2 regions of the Halomonas sp. AOP13-D3-9 genome follow, and region 1 is predicted to be linked to the other one. Evidence: predicted binding sites of a transcription regulator. Region 1 holds the regulator's gene; the other holds the start of a gene.
What was found. The regulator FNR, encoded in region 1, switches genes on or off when oxygen is low (the NO sensors DNR and NnrR bind a similar motif). The targets are predictions, from matches to a motif close to TTGATNTANATCAA.

Region 1 (5,956 bases):
CACGAATGCTGCTTCAGGTGTTTGCCGCGCTGATGCTGATCCTGATGGCACTGTATATCGCCAACTGGTGGAAAGGGCTGCTCAAAGTGGAGGCGGTTGGCCGCCGTCTATGGCGCTTTATCGAGCCTGTGGGGCGGCGCTTAATGCCGGTGGTGTATATCCCTCAAGCCTTCGCGCTAGGCGCACTTTGGGGCTGGCTACCCTGTGGGCTGGTCTACTCCATGCTGGCCTGGAGCCTGGCGATAGCCGACCCGCTCCAGGGCGCGCTGCTAATGGGCGCATTTGGGCTAGGCACCCTGCCGGCGCTGCTCGCCACTGGCCTCGCTGCGCGCCAGCTAAGCCACCTGATTCGCCACCCGGCGACGCGCAGCGTGGCGGCACTAACGATTATCGCGTTTGCGCTGTGGCAGCTCTGGACTCTTACGGCACACAACCTCTAATAGCATGACATGGCTCAATCTTTACGCTTTCGTCACGGGTTAGGCTAGCGGCATTACCTCACGTCGGAGCGCCCCTTCATGCCCGTTCATGCCCCTGCGGTTTCACCTCTTACCTCGTCTGTGGCGGCAGCGCCCGTGCAGCCGGTGTGGGATGAAGCCCTGCTGCGCCGCTACGACACCAGCGGACCACGCTACACGTCTTACCCCACGGCGCTGTCATTTCACGACCAATTCACCCCCGGTGACCTGACCCAGGCACTAGAGCGTAGCAATGCCAGTCAGCGTTCGCTGTCGCTGTATGTTCACGTGCCTTTTTGTCGCAAGATCTGCTTCTACTGCGCATGCAATAAAATCGCCACCAAGAACACCGCCCTGACCGAGCCTTACTTATCCCGGCTCGACCGTGAAATGGTGCTGACCGCACGCCACTTGGATACATCACGACCGGTGGAGCAGCTACACTGGGGTGGCGGAACGCCGACCTTTCTTAGCTTGAATCAGATGGGCGACCTGATTGATCGTTTGGATGCCCGGTTTGGCCTTTCGTCCTCTGCCGATCGCGACTACGCGATTGAAATAGACCCCCGGGAAGCGGATGTATTTACCCTGCGCCACCTGCAGTCGTTAGGCTTTAACCGCATTAGCCTGGGCGTGCAGGATTTAAGCCCGTTGGTGCAGAAAGCCATTAACCGCATTCAACCGCGGGTACTCACCGAAACGCTGATGGAAGAGGCGCATCGCCTGGGCTTTCGCTCGCTCAATCTCGATCTTATTTACGGTTTACCGTTTCAGACAGAAAAGAGCTTTGCGAATACCCTCCGCCAGGTGATTGAACTCAATCCGGCGCGTCTTTCAGTATTTAACTACGCCCATATGCCCGAGCGCTTTGCTCCCCAGCGGCGTATTAATGTCGATGATTTGCCGGGCGGTGAAGAGAAGCTGGCAATTCTGCGCACCACGATTGAAATGCTCACCGCGGCTGGCTACGTACATATCGGGATGGATCACTTTGCCCGGCCTGACGATAGCCTGGCCATTGCTCAGCGCGACGGCTCGCTACAGCGCAACTTCCAAGGCTACTCCAGCCATGCCCAGTGCGATTTAATCGGGCTTGGCGTTTCGGCGATTTCACGTATTGATGACGTCTACGCGCAGAACCCGAGCGATCTGGCAAGCTACGAGGCGGCGTTGGATCAGGGTCAGCTCGCTACTGTGCGAGGCGTGCGGTTGAGTGATGACGACCTAATCCGGCGGGATGTGATTGAGCGGCTGATGTGCGATATGGGCATTGATCTGGCTGCGGTCAGCCAGCGCTGGAACATTGATGCCCCCCGCTATTTTGCCCCCGCTCTGGAGCGTTTACAGAGCGCCGAGCAAGATGGCTTACTGACCCGTAGTGGTGATCAACTTAACGCCACGCCCATGGGTCGACTGCTGGTGCGCCATTTAGCCATGGCGTTCGATACCCATCTTTCTGGGCAAATAGGGCAGCGCTACTCTAAGATTGTTTAATCACCTTATTGCAGGCATGCTAACGGCACCACAATAAGTAAGAATTTGCTAATTTTATCCTGACCCACTCAAGGAGCACCGCATGTTGGAACCTATGAGCAGCCGACGCTCGCTACTCCACGAAGCGCGCTGCCAAACCTGCAGCCTTAGCTCGCTGTGCCTGCCGCTTGCCCTTGAGTTGGACGATATGGGGCAGTTCGATGCGATTATTCGCCGCCGTGCGCCGCTGAAAAAAGGCGAGCCGCTGTTTCGCCAGGGTGACACTTTTACCAGCGTTTACGCGGTGCGTTCGGGGAGTTTGAAACAGGTCACCGCCGAAGGTAACGGCAGTGAGCAGTTGACCAATTTCTACCTGCCCAGTGAACTGGTGGGGCTGGATGGCATTGATGAAGAGCACTACCCCGGTAGCGTTATCGCCCTGGAAACCACCACCGTTTGCGAGATTCCTTTTGACCGCCTGGATTTGCTCTCAGAAGAGATCCCTGAGCTACGTGGCCAGCTGTATCGGAGCATGAGCAAAGAGTTGCGCGATGACCGACGCATGATGCGCCTACTCTCGCGCAAAACCGCCGATCAACGGCTGGCCACCTTTTTGATTACCCTTTCGGACCGTTTTCGTCGCCGAGGCTACTCGCCCTACAGCTTTCGCCTCTCAATGCCGAGGGCCGATATTGGCAACTACCTGGGCTTAGCGGTGGAAACCGTCAGCCGCATTTTAAGCCGCTTTCAGCAGCAGAGCGTGGTGGCGGTTTCTGGGCGAGAGGTCAATATTCTCGATATGCCGCGTTTGATTACCCTCGCCGAAGAGGAAGAGCAAACGGTTAGCTGACGTTGAAGGCCTGGATGCGACCCGCCAGCAGCTCCGCCTGCTTCGCCTCTAAGCCCTCAAAATCAAACAGGCTGCGGTCTGCCAACTGGGAGGGCGCAATATTGGTCACCGCTTTAAACATGCTTTCCAGACGGCCAGGAAACTTCTCATCCCACTCGGCGAGCATCTCTTTGACCACCTGACGCTGCATATTAGGCTGGGAGCCGCACAGGTTGCAGGGAATGATTGGGAACGCCATCAGCCGCGAAAATTCCGCAATATCCGCTTCTTTGCAGTAGGCCAACGGCCGAATAACGATATTCTTACCATCATCGGATAGCAGCTTCGGCGGCATCGCTTTCAGGTTGCCGCCGAAGAACATATTCAGAAACAGGGTTTCAAGAATGTCTTCCCGGTGATGGCCCAGGGCAATTTTATTGGCCCCAATCTCTTCGGCAAACCCATACAGCGAGCCGCGGCGAAGCCGTGAACAGAGCGCGCAGGTGGTCTTGCCTTCAGGGGTTTTCTCCTTCACCACCGAGTAGGTATCGCGTTCTACGATGTGATACTCCACCCCCTGCTTGTCCAGATAGGCAGGCAGCACATGCTCAGGAAAGCCCGGCTGCTTCTGATCCAGATTGACCGCTATCAACGAAAAGTTAACTGGCGCGTTGCGCTGCAAGTTGCGCAAAATCTCCAGCATCGTGTAGCTGTCCTTACCGCCGGAGAGGCACACCATCACGCGATCGCCTTCATTGATCATTTGGTAATCAATAATCGCATTGCCCACTTCTCGGCGCAGACGCTTTTGCAGCTTGTTAAATTCACGCTTCTGCTTAGCATCAGCCTGCACAGCGTCTGGAGAGGCTGCAGGAGCAACATCTGGCGTGTCAAAATGCGGGTCGAAATAATCTAGGGATTGCATGAAATAAGCACTGCCGATAGTGAAAGGCGCTAAAAGAGGAAATATTGCCACATTCTAACAACACTCACCGCCTGACCCAAACACTAGTGCTTCCCCCATTCCTATGCCACCTCCGCCATAACGCGCTGCAGGCGCATATACAGAAGTGCGCTGGCGGTTGCCTCGCCAAGCACGCTTTGCACACCCATGGCGGGCACCTGCCAGCATGCCAGCGCCTGGGCGAAGCTGGTGGGCGCTTCTACCTCCGGATGCAAACGCCGCAGTTGGCGCTGATGCAGTCTCGCCACATCAACCTGGGCATTGGGTAGCGCAAAATTCAGCTGCTTAGTCAGTAGTCTATTCAACGCTACAATGCGCTGCTCCAACTGCCAGCCCACAATGGGCCGATTGCCGATAAATTCCACTAATGCGCTCAAGTTATCGCTGCTTGGCGGCTGCACCTCCCCTGCCTCACATAGCAAATAATGACGGCGCAGCGTCGCACTTTCGGGCTGTTTCGTGCTACCTAACGTCATCACAAAAGCACGGCTGGTTCGTACCTGCTGCTGGCTCAGCACCACCGCCGCCAAGCTGATCACCGGCGATGACAATGTGGGCGTTGTCGTACATGCGAGTGCTACCAGCTCCTCGCCCATATAAGGTTGAAACAACCACTCATAGGGGGAATCAGCACAGCGCCGACGATCGCTTTCACGGCGCAACAAGGTGCGCAATGAACCGCTAAATAGCCCTACGTGTCGATCTAACAGCCGCATTCCGCTCACGAATACTCCAAATGATAACGATGGGAAAGCCGCTGCTTAAAGTCTTTGACAATATGCATCGCTTCGCGCAATAGGTCGCGCTCCAAGGAAGAAAGGTTTTGCACCACAACGCGATTAGCGCGATTGCTGCTCTGGGCGTTAGCTTCTTTTGTGTCCGAAGACGTTTCCACCGTACTTAGCTGCTGTTTAAGGCGTAGTTCGGAAAACAGTGCCAACGCTTCCCCCAAGTCATCGGCAAAACGACGATCCAAGCGACCGTCGGCAGCCAGCGCATCCAACCGATCAAAGGTTGAGGTGGCTTTTATCTGCCGCTCAAGCGCCATGGTGCGCACGCCGTGAACAATCGGGAAAATGCCGCCTTTCTTAATATCGATACCGTGCTGGGGCTTTTTCAACGAGCCAAACAGGGTCAACGGCGTCGAGAAACGCAGCGCTGTGCGGGCGAAATAGGAGAGTAGCAGCTCATCACCCGAGCAGCGTTCAAATAGCTCATCGCGGACGCTCTCCAGCAAGCTGAGATTGCCTGCCACGGCGTGGGCATCAAGCATAATCGCCAGCTTCATCAGGCTATCGCCGTCACGCTCCCTAACCCATTTTGCGATACGCTCCTTCCATTGGGTGACCGTGGCCACCCACTCGGGGTTAGACACCATAATATTGCCGGGGCACGGCGGATAGCCGAGCTGAATCAGCGTATCGGTGAGCGTCTGCATATGGCTTGCAAGGTCAGGCCACTGGGTTTCATCGGCCAGAATCAGGCCGTTATCCTGATCCGTTTTGAGGATCTGTTCACCGCGCCCTTCGCTGCCCATCACCATCATGCAGCTCTGCCCGTGATAGCGCTCATCAATGGTGAACTCCCAGGCTTTACTCATGATACGACCGTTCAGCGCGGCGAGCAGGTCCATCGCAAAGCGCAGCTTAACGCCCTGGGCCATCAGCGCTTTGACCAGCTCAGGGGTGCGCTGACTGGCCACCGCAAGCGCTTCCAAACTGGCTGCCTGCTCCACCTGCAAGCTCACCACATAGCTACGGCTTGAGAAGTAGCTAAGCACGTCAGTGAGCTCAACAACGCCTTTCAAGGCGCTGTGCTCCATCACGACCACCCTTGCCACTTTATGGCGGGTCATCAACACCAATACTTCAAATAAGTACTGATCCGGCGCGACGGTCACCAAATTAAAATGGGCAATCTCATCCACCGGCGATGTTACCGCGCTGCCCTGCAGCACCAGGGCATTGAGCAGATCGGTTTTGGTCACCATCCCCAGGGTGTCCTGGGTCTCTACCAGCAGGCTATCGGCGTGGCTAGCGTTGAGCTGTTTGACCGCGCTGGCTATATCGGTCGTCGCCGCCATTAGCAGCGGCTCTCGCATACACTCGCTCACTTTGGCCAACATAAAGCCCGCCATGGTGACACCCCCTTCGGCGCGCTTTTCGGTCAGCAGACGCGCCTTATGGGTCAGCGACTGGCGAAAGAAATTACTGAAGTCAGGGTAGTGACGAC
Region 2 (5,956 bases), on a different contig from region 1:
GCATTTGGAGTGCGGGCGTACAGCATAAACGACTGGTGGATGGCACCATTCCCACTGCACTGGGGGCCGACGAAACGCGCGGTACCGATGTGTACCTTAGCGCCAGCAAGCTGCTGTTTAGTGCTTTTGCTGGGCGCAATGTGCTGCTCAACGCCACCTTGCGCAACACCGACGCCAACCAGGGCGGCCTGCTCGGCTTTGGCAGTGATCAGGGGAGTCGCTCGTGGGTAGCCGAGGGTAGCGTGGGCGTTTTTATTACCCCGCAATGGATTGTCGGCGCCGAGTATCGCCAAAAACCCGATAACCTAAGCGTGGCTAAAGAGGACGATTGGCAAAGTCTCTACACTGCCTACTTCTTCAATAAGCACTTATCACTCACGGGCGCCTGGTTGGATTTAGGCGACATTGCCGGTCTACCTTCTCAGCACGGCGGCTATCTTTCACTCCAGGCAGCTTTTTAAGCGGGGCGCTATGATTGATCAACGCAGCACCTTTCAACGCAACAGCTATCAAAATAGCAGCTATCAAAACAAATACACTCGTGCACGTGGTTGTTTAATAGCGCTTACGTTTGCCGCGCTCACATTGACACTCGCTGGCTGTGTTCATCAGCCAACGCAAACGACGCTCTACGAGCGCCTGGGCGGTGAAACTACGATTGATGCAGTGGTTGAGAACCTGTTATACCGAATTGCGGATGACTCCGAAGTGGTGGTGTTTTTTGCTAACACCAATATCGATCTGTTTGCCGAATCGCTGGCCAGCCAGCTGTGCGATGTCAGTGACGGCCCCTGCCACTACGAAGGCCCGCCAATGGATCGTGCTCACCAACATATGGGGCTGACAGATGTGCATTTTAATCGCTTAGTGGAACATCTCGATGCCGCCATGCAGGAGGAAGGTATTGCCCTTGGTGCGCGTAATGAACTGCTGGGAAGACTTGCGCCCATGTACACAGACGTTATGCGTCTCCAGTAACCTGCCAGCCGTCACGGCCGGCCGTTTTCACCCGGTAGAGCGCTTTGTCCGCGGCTTCGTAGGCGTAGGGAAATGTTGTTTCATCAGCCACAAAGCAGCTGCCGCCAACGCTCAAGGTGACGCCTTTTTTATCTGGATGGGCGGGGTGTGCGAAGTCAGTCTCACGCACTCCTTCAACCAATTGTCGGCAGTAGCTTTTTAGCGTCTCAGTATCCGGGCAGAGGAGTAGCGCCGCAAACTCATCGCCCCCCAAACGGTAGAGCTGGGCCTCGCCATTAAGCGTCTCACCAATCAAAGTAGCCAGTTGGCGCAGCAGGGTATCGCCTTGGGGGTGCCCGTAAGCATCGTTATATTGTTTAAAAAAATCGATATCGACCAAAATCAGTCCCAGCGACTGATGCTGCATTGCCAAAACATCTTGATGCAAAGCGCTGCGATTACCGATCCCGGTGAGCGGATCGCGCATGGCGCGCTGCATCCACTCAAAAGTCTCTTGGGTGGCACGATCAGTGCGCCGCAGCTGGCGTTCGTGAAGCCACCAAAACACCAACCCCATCACAAAGATTAATAAGCTGGAGTAAGTCAGCACCTGGCTATGCTGGCGCGTACTTTCTGAAAAATCATTAATCGCCGCGCCACGCCGGTCAAGCTGATCCATCTCAATGTGGGTCAGGCATTGAATAGGTGCAAACAATGCTGATACCGCAGCGAACCGATCGATGTTCAGCGCCGTTAACTGAGCCACTAACCGATCTAAGTCCATCAAACTAGTCTCGGCGCAGGCATACTCACGTCGATAGATGTGCACATCGGCTAAGCCATAGGCGATCTCAATGTTCATCGCTGCAGCATCAAGTCTCTCAGGCTGATCGCCCAATAGCTCAGATTGAGCATTTTGCAGATAAACACGCGACCGGGTCGCCAACTGTTGGCCTGTCAAACTTCCCGTTTGGCTAAAGTAAGCCTGTATTTCGGGGTAGACCCAGCGCGACTCATAAACAATCAGTACCATCAGCCCCAAAAAGCTCATTAAGCTTAGCGACAACCACGTAACGTAGCGATGCTGGCGCGCTAGTGGTCGGGGTCGCTCAGTTGGCTTGTTTTGGGATGTCACCACTTCGCCTCTATACTTCGGATCATCCAGATCCATTCGTTAAAATCACGCAGGTTTTCAACGTCGCGGTCACCACTGCCCTGATTATTATAGTCGCGCTCTACCAGTCGTACGGGGCCTCGCGAACGGATAGTGAGCGGGTCGCCATCTTCAGCGGTAATTAAGTACCAGCTGGGGTCATCCCAGCCTGCTAGGGTAACTTCGTAGTCATCCCAGGCGGTAAAGTGGAGCGATGGCGGCACTTCGCCAAACTGTTCAATCAGAAAGGTACGAAAAACGACTCCCTGCATCTCCACTTCGCGCCCCTGGTAGGGGTCGTAGAGCGTAAACGTCTCGTCGGACATGGCGCGCAAATCGCTGAGGGCAACCTTTTCAGTGACATCACCGTTAATTATATTTAATGCCTGGGCAAAGGCAGTCGCGGGGAGGAGTGTTATGCCCACGACAATTAACGCGCACGCTAATCGGTCACGTGCACCAGCCCATGGGCTGCGGTGTAAGGCAACTGCGTTCATGGCATAGTTTCCTGATGTGTGCATTCTTGCAAAGGAATTTGTAAAGTTCTTTGCAAAAAACTGTCGAAAAGAACTTATGCCAAGAACTCTACCAGAGCACACCTTTTATTGCGCCACAACGCAGGCTAAGAAATTTCAACTTATCCGATCAATACGCAAAAAAAAGCCAGCCCAAATTGGGCTGGCAACAGGAGGCTTACTACGCTATTGAAGCTAAGCTAGCAAGCCCCCTCCCCTGACAAGGTTTACATGAGCTGGGAAAGCTACTTCTTGCGCTCATCTTTACGTAGATGATCGCGAATCACGAAGCCCACCCAGCCCACCATAAATGCGATTACTAAAGCGACGGTGGCTAAGCCAAAGACAATTGTGTCATCCCAATACATGGTGATTCCTCCCGCCGTGATGTATGCGTTCATACTAGTCACTCAACGGCGGAAGAATGCTGACCTAGGTCAAGTTAAAGGGGGCATAGAAAGGCGGTTAAATAGGAAATTGATACCGATCAATTTTGGGCGCTATTACGCTATAGCACCTTGCGGTCTTCGACTTTTGCGTGCTCGGTACCCGGCGGTAACGGATGGCCTTTGGCTAATTCTGCACGGGTAGCTTCGCGCACGTCTAAAATGGTCACTTGATAGTTTAGCGTGCGCCCGGCCAGGGGATGGTTGGTATCAACGGTGACACGGTCGCCATCGACTTCCAGCACGGTGACAATTTGCGGCCCGGCTTCGCCTTCGGTTTGAAAGCGGCTGCCCGGCGCCAACTCAGCGTTACCAAACGAACCACGGCTGACGTCTTGCACCAGATCTTCGTTGCGCACGCCGTAGGCATCGGCAGGCATTAGTTGAACGCTTAACTCGGCCCCAGCCGTTTGGCCTGCTAAGGCACTCTCTAGCCCAGGCACGATATTGTCGTGGCCATGCAAATACTCTAGCGGCTTATTGCGCGCATGGGAGTCATCCAATACCTGCTTGCTGCCATCATTGAGCACGTCGCTAAGGACATAGTGCAAGGTAACGACCTGATGCGCCGTAATCGACATGGAAAACTCCTCTCCGGTAAGCTGTCGGTTTTGTGATAAAACTTTGTGCTAGTACTTTGTGATAGAAACACTCCCTCAGTTTACCACTTGGCCATTGCCAGCGTCTTTCCACCAGGAGTAGCGTTTAATGTTAAGCCCCACCCCCCAGCGCAGTTGGTTTGCTGCGCTGGCTGTTTATTGTCGTGCGCCCGTTATTACCATGCTGTTTTTGGGGTTTTCCGCTGGCTTACCTTTTCTACTGGTATTTTCAACGCTCTCTGCCTGGCTGCGCAGCGATGGCGTTGAGGTCGCGGCGATTGGTTTTTTTGCCTGGATAGGCATGCTCTACTCAATCAAATTTTTCTGGGCGCCGGTGGTGGATCGGCTGGCGCTACCGATTTTGACCCGCGCCTTTGGGCAACGCCGTGGCTGGATGCTACTGGCTCAAGCGACCATTGCTGTGGGGCTAGTGGGACTCGCGGGTTTGAGCCCGGTGGGTAACCTCGGTTGGGTGGCCCTGTTTGCACTACTGGTGGCCTTTGGCTCGGCGACCCAGGATATTGCCATTGACGCCTACCGCATTGAGTCCGCCGATGACGATGTTCAGGCCGCTATGGCCTCGACCTATATTATTGGCTATCGCGGTGGTTTACTTGCCGCCGGTGCCGGTGCGCTGTATATCGCGGCGTCGGCCTCTTGGGATGCGGCGTATCTCAGCATGGCAGCGCTAATGAGCATTGGCGTGCTTACCGTGTTAGTACGCCCGGAGCCCAAACGCGCCTCGCTCTCCATCCAGCTTATCCACGAGCCAAAGGTGCGGGACTTTATTCGCGCCAGCCGGGGCAAACCTAAAGTGCTACGCCGCCTGGGAGCCTGGAGCATTGGCGCGCTGGTCTGCCCGTTTACCGACTTTTTTAGCCGCTATGGGGTGAAAGCGCTGTGGATTCTAGTGTTTATTGCGGTATTCAGAATTAGCGATTTGGCCATGGCCTCCATGGCCAACCCGCTGTATATCGACCTGGGCTTTTCACTGGCCGAGATTGCCAGCGTAACCAATATATTTGGCATTGCCATGAGCATTACCGGCGGAATTTTAGGCGGGCTTTGCGTGGCGCGCTACGGCATTGGGCCGCTGCTGATTTTCGGTGCGGGGTTAGTGATGGTCACCAATTTACTGTTTGCCGTGCTTGCCTTAGTGGGCAATCAGCTACCCATGCTGGTGGTGACGATTATTGGTGACAACCTTGCCAATGGCTTAGCCAGCGCCGTGTTTATCGCTTTTCTCTCCAGCCTCACATCACGGGCCTATACCGCGACGCAGTACGCACTGTTCTCGTCATTAATGACGCTACCAGGGAAATTTTTAAGCGGCTTTGGCGGGCTGGTCGTTAACGCCCAGGGCTACCCAAGCTTTTTTGTTATCGCCACTCTGCTCGGCTTACCGGCTATTTTACTGGCAGTCTGGATCAGCCGAGACAAACAATTAGTGCCCACCCCCAAGCCTGCCTAAACAGGCTTGAAGGCCAGGCTTGAAGGATTAGCCGAGTGAAGATTTAGACTAGCGGTGTGCTTCCAGCCAGTCCAACGCCCCAGGCGTCGTGCGCCACTGATCGCGCATCAGCGTGCGGTACTGCCACGCTTCCGCCCGGGTTCCGGGGTCAACCTGGCCATCTGGGTGGGGCATGGAGGGCCGGGGGTTTTCGGCACAAATCAGCTCCAGCGCATAGCGGTTATGGCCAAGCACATCGCCAAGCGCGGTTTCAGCGGCTTCACGCTGCTCTAATCGATACAGCGCCAGGGTTTTGCCCATTAGTAGCCCAAGCACCAGCGAGCCGTCGTCGTCATTCTCTTCCGCTAACGCCAACGCTTCTTCGTTGCGGTCATCGCGCAGCAGTTGATCCAGCACCAGCTCGCGCAGGCCCAAGCTATCTTCCTGGTCGATCAGCAGCAGCTCTTCGGCCAATTCTCGGGAGTGCTGGCGGGCGCCGCGCTCCATACCCACCACCAGCGCTAGCCCTGTGCGTAGCAACATGGCGTTGTTGGCATCGTCCCAGCACAGGCTGCCGTCGCCTTCGGCGCGGGCTTGTTCCAACCAGCGTGAGAGGCGCAGTGCCAGCGGTTCCAGCAGGCTCGGGGCCATCCACGGCAGGCTGCCAAAACGGCTAGTGAGGGCCAGCGTTAAGTCTTGCACCACCTGGGGCGCGTCCAGCCACTCGGGATGGGCACACAGCGCCGACATCCACTCAATGGCGTTGCCCCAGGGATCATCGCGAAAGCCCAGTGCTACGTCTTCATCCACCAGCACCTGGAACTGCTCATGCCAGG

Region 2: a site for FNR is predicted at 3,053-3,066, ahead of ccoM (cytochrome c oxidase subunit CcoM). Genes of this name have one in related genera too.

Annotation. Positions count from the first base shown of each region.
Region 1 is NZ_JBQSYH010000003.1:149,252-155,207, forward strand. It holds gene ACT3UM_RS04460 (sulfite exporter TauE/SafE family protein) at 1-440, shown strand, start outside; gene hemN (oxygen-independent coproporphyrinogen III oxidase) at 519-1,952, shown strand; gene fnr (fumarate/nitrate reduction transcriptional regulator Fnr) at 2,035-2,781, shown strand; gene ttcA (tRNA 2-thiocytidine(32) synthetase TtcA) at 2,774-3,685, opposite strand; gene ACT3UM_RS04480 (3'-5' exonuclease family protein) at 3,787-4,440, opposite strand; gene ACT3UM_RS04485 (DUF294 nucleotidyltransferase-like domain-containing protein) at 4,446-5,956, opposite strand, start outside.
Region 2 is NZ_JBQSYH010000021.1:26,599-32,554, reverse strand. It holds gene ACT3UM_RS20360 (DUF3034 family protein) at 1-461, shown strand, start outside; gene ACT3UM_RS20355 (group I truncated hemoglobin) at 472-978, shown strand; gene ACT3UM_RS20350 (GGDEF domain-containing protein) at 962-2,008, opposite strand; gene ACT3UM_RS20345 (hypothetical protein) at 2,089-2,607, opposite strand; gene ccoM (cytochrome c oxidase subunit CcoM) at 2,871-3,026, opposite strand; gene ACT3UM_RS20335 (FKBP-type peptidyl-prolyl cis-trans isomerase) at 3,134-3,652, opposite strand; gene ACT3UM_RS20330 (AmpG family muropeptide MFS transporter) at 3,780-5,141, shown strand; gene ACT3UM_RS20325 (SEC-C metal-binding domain-containing protein) at 5,190-5,956, opposite strand, start outside.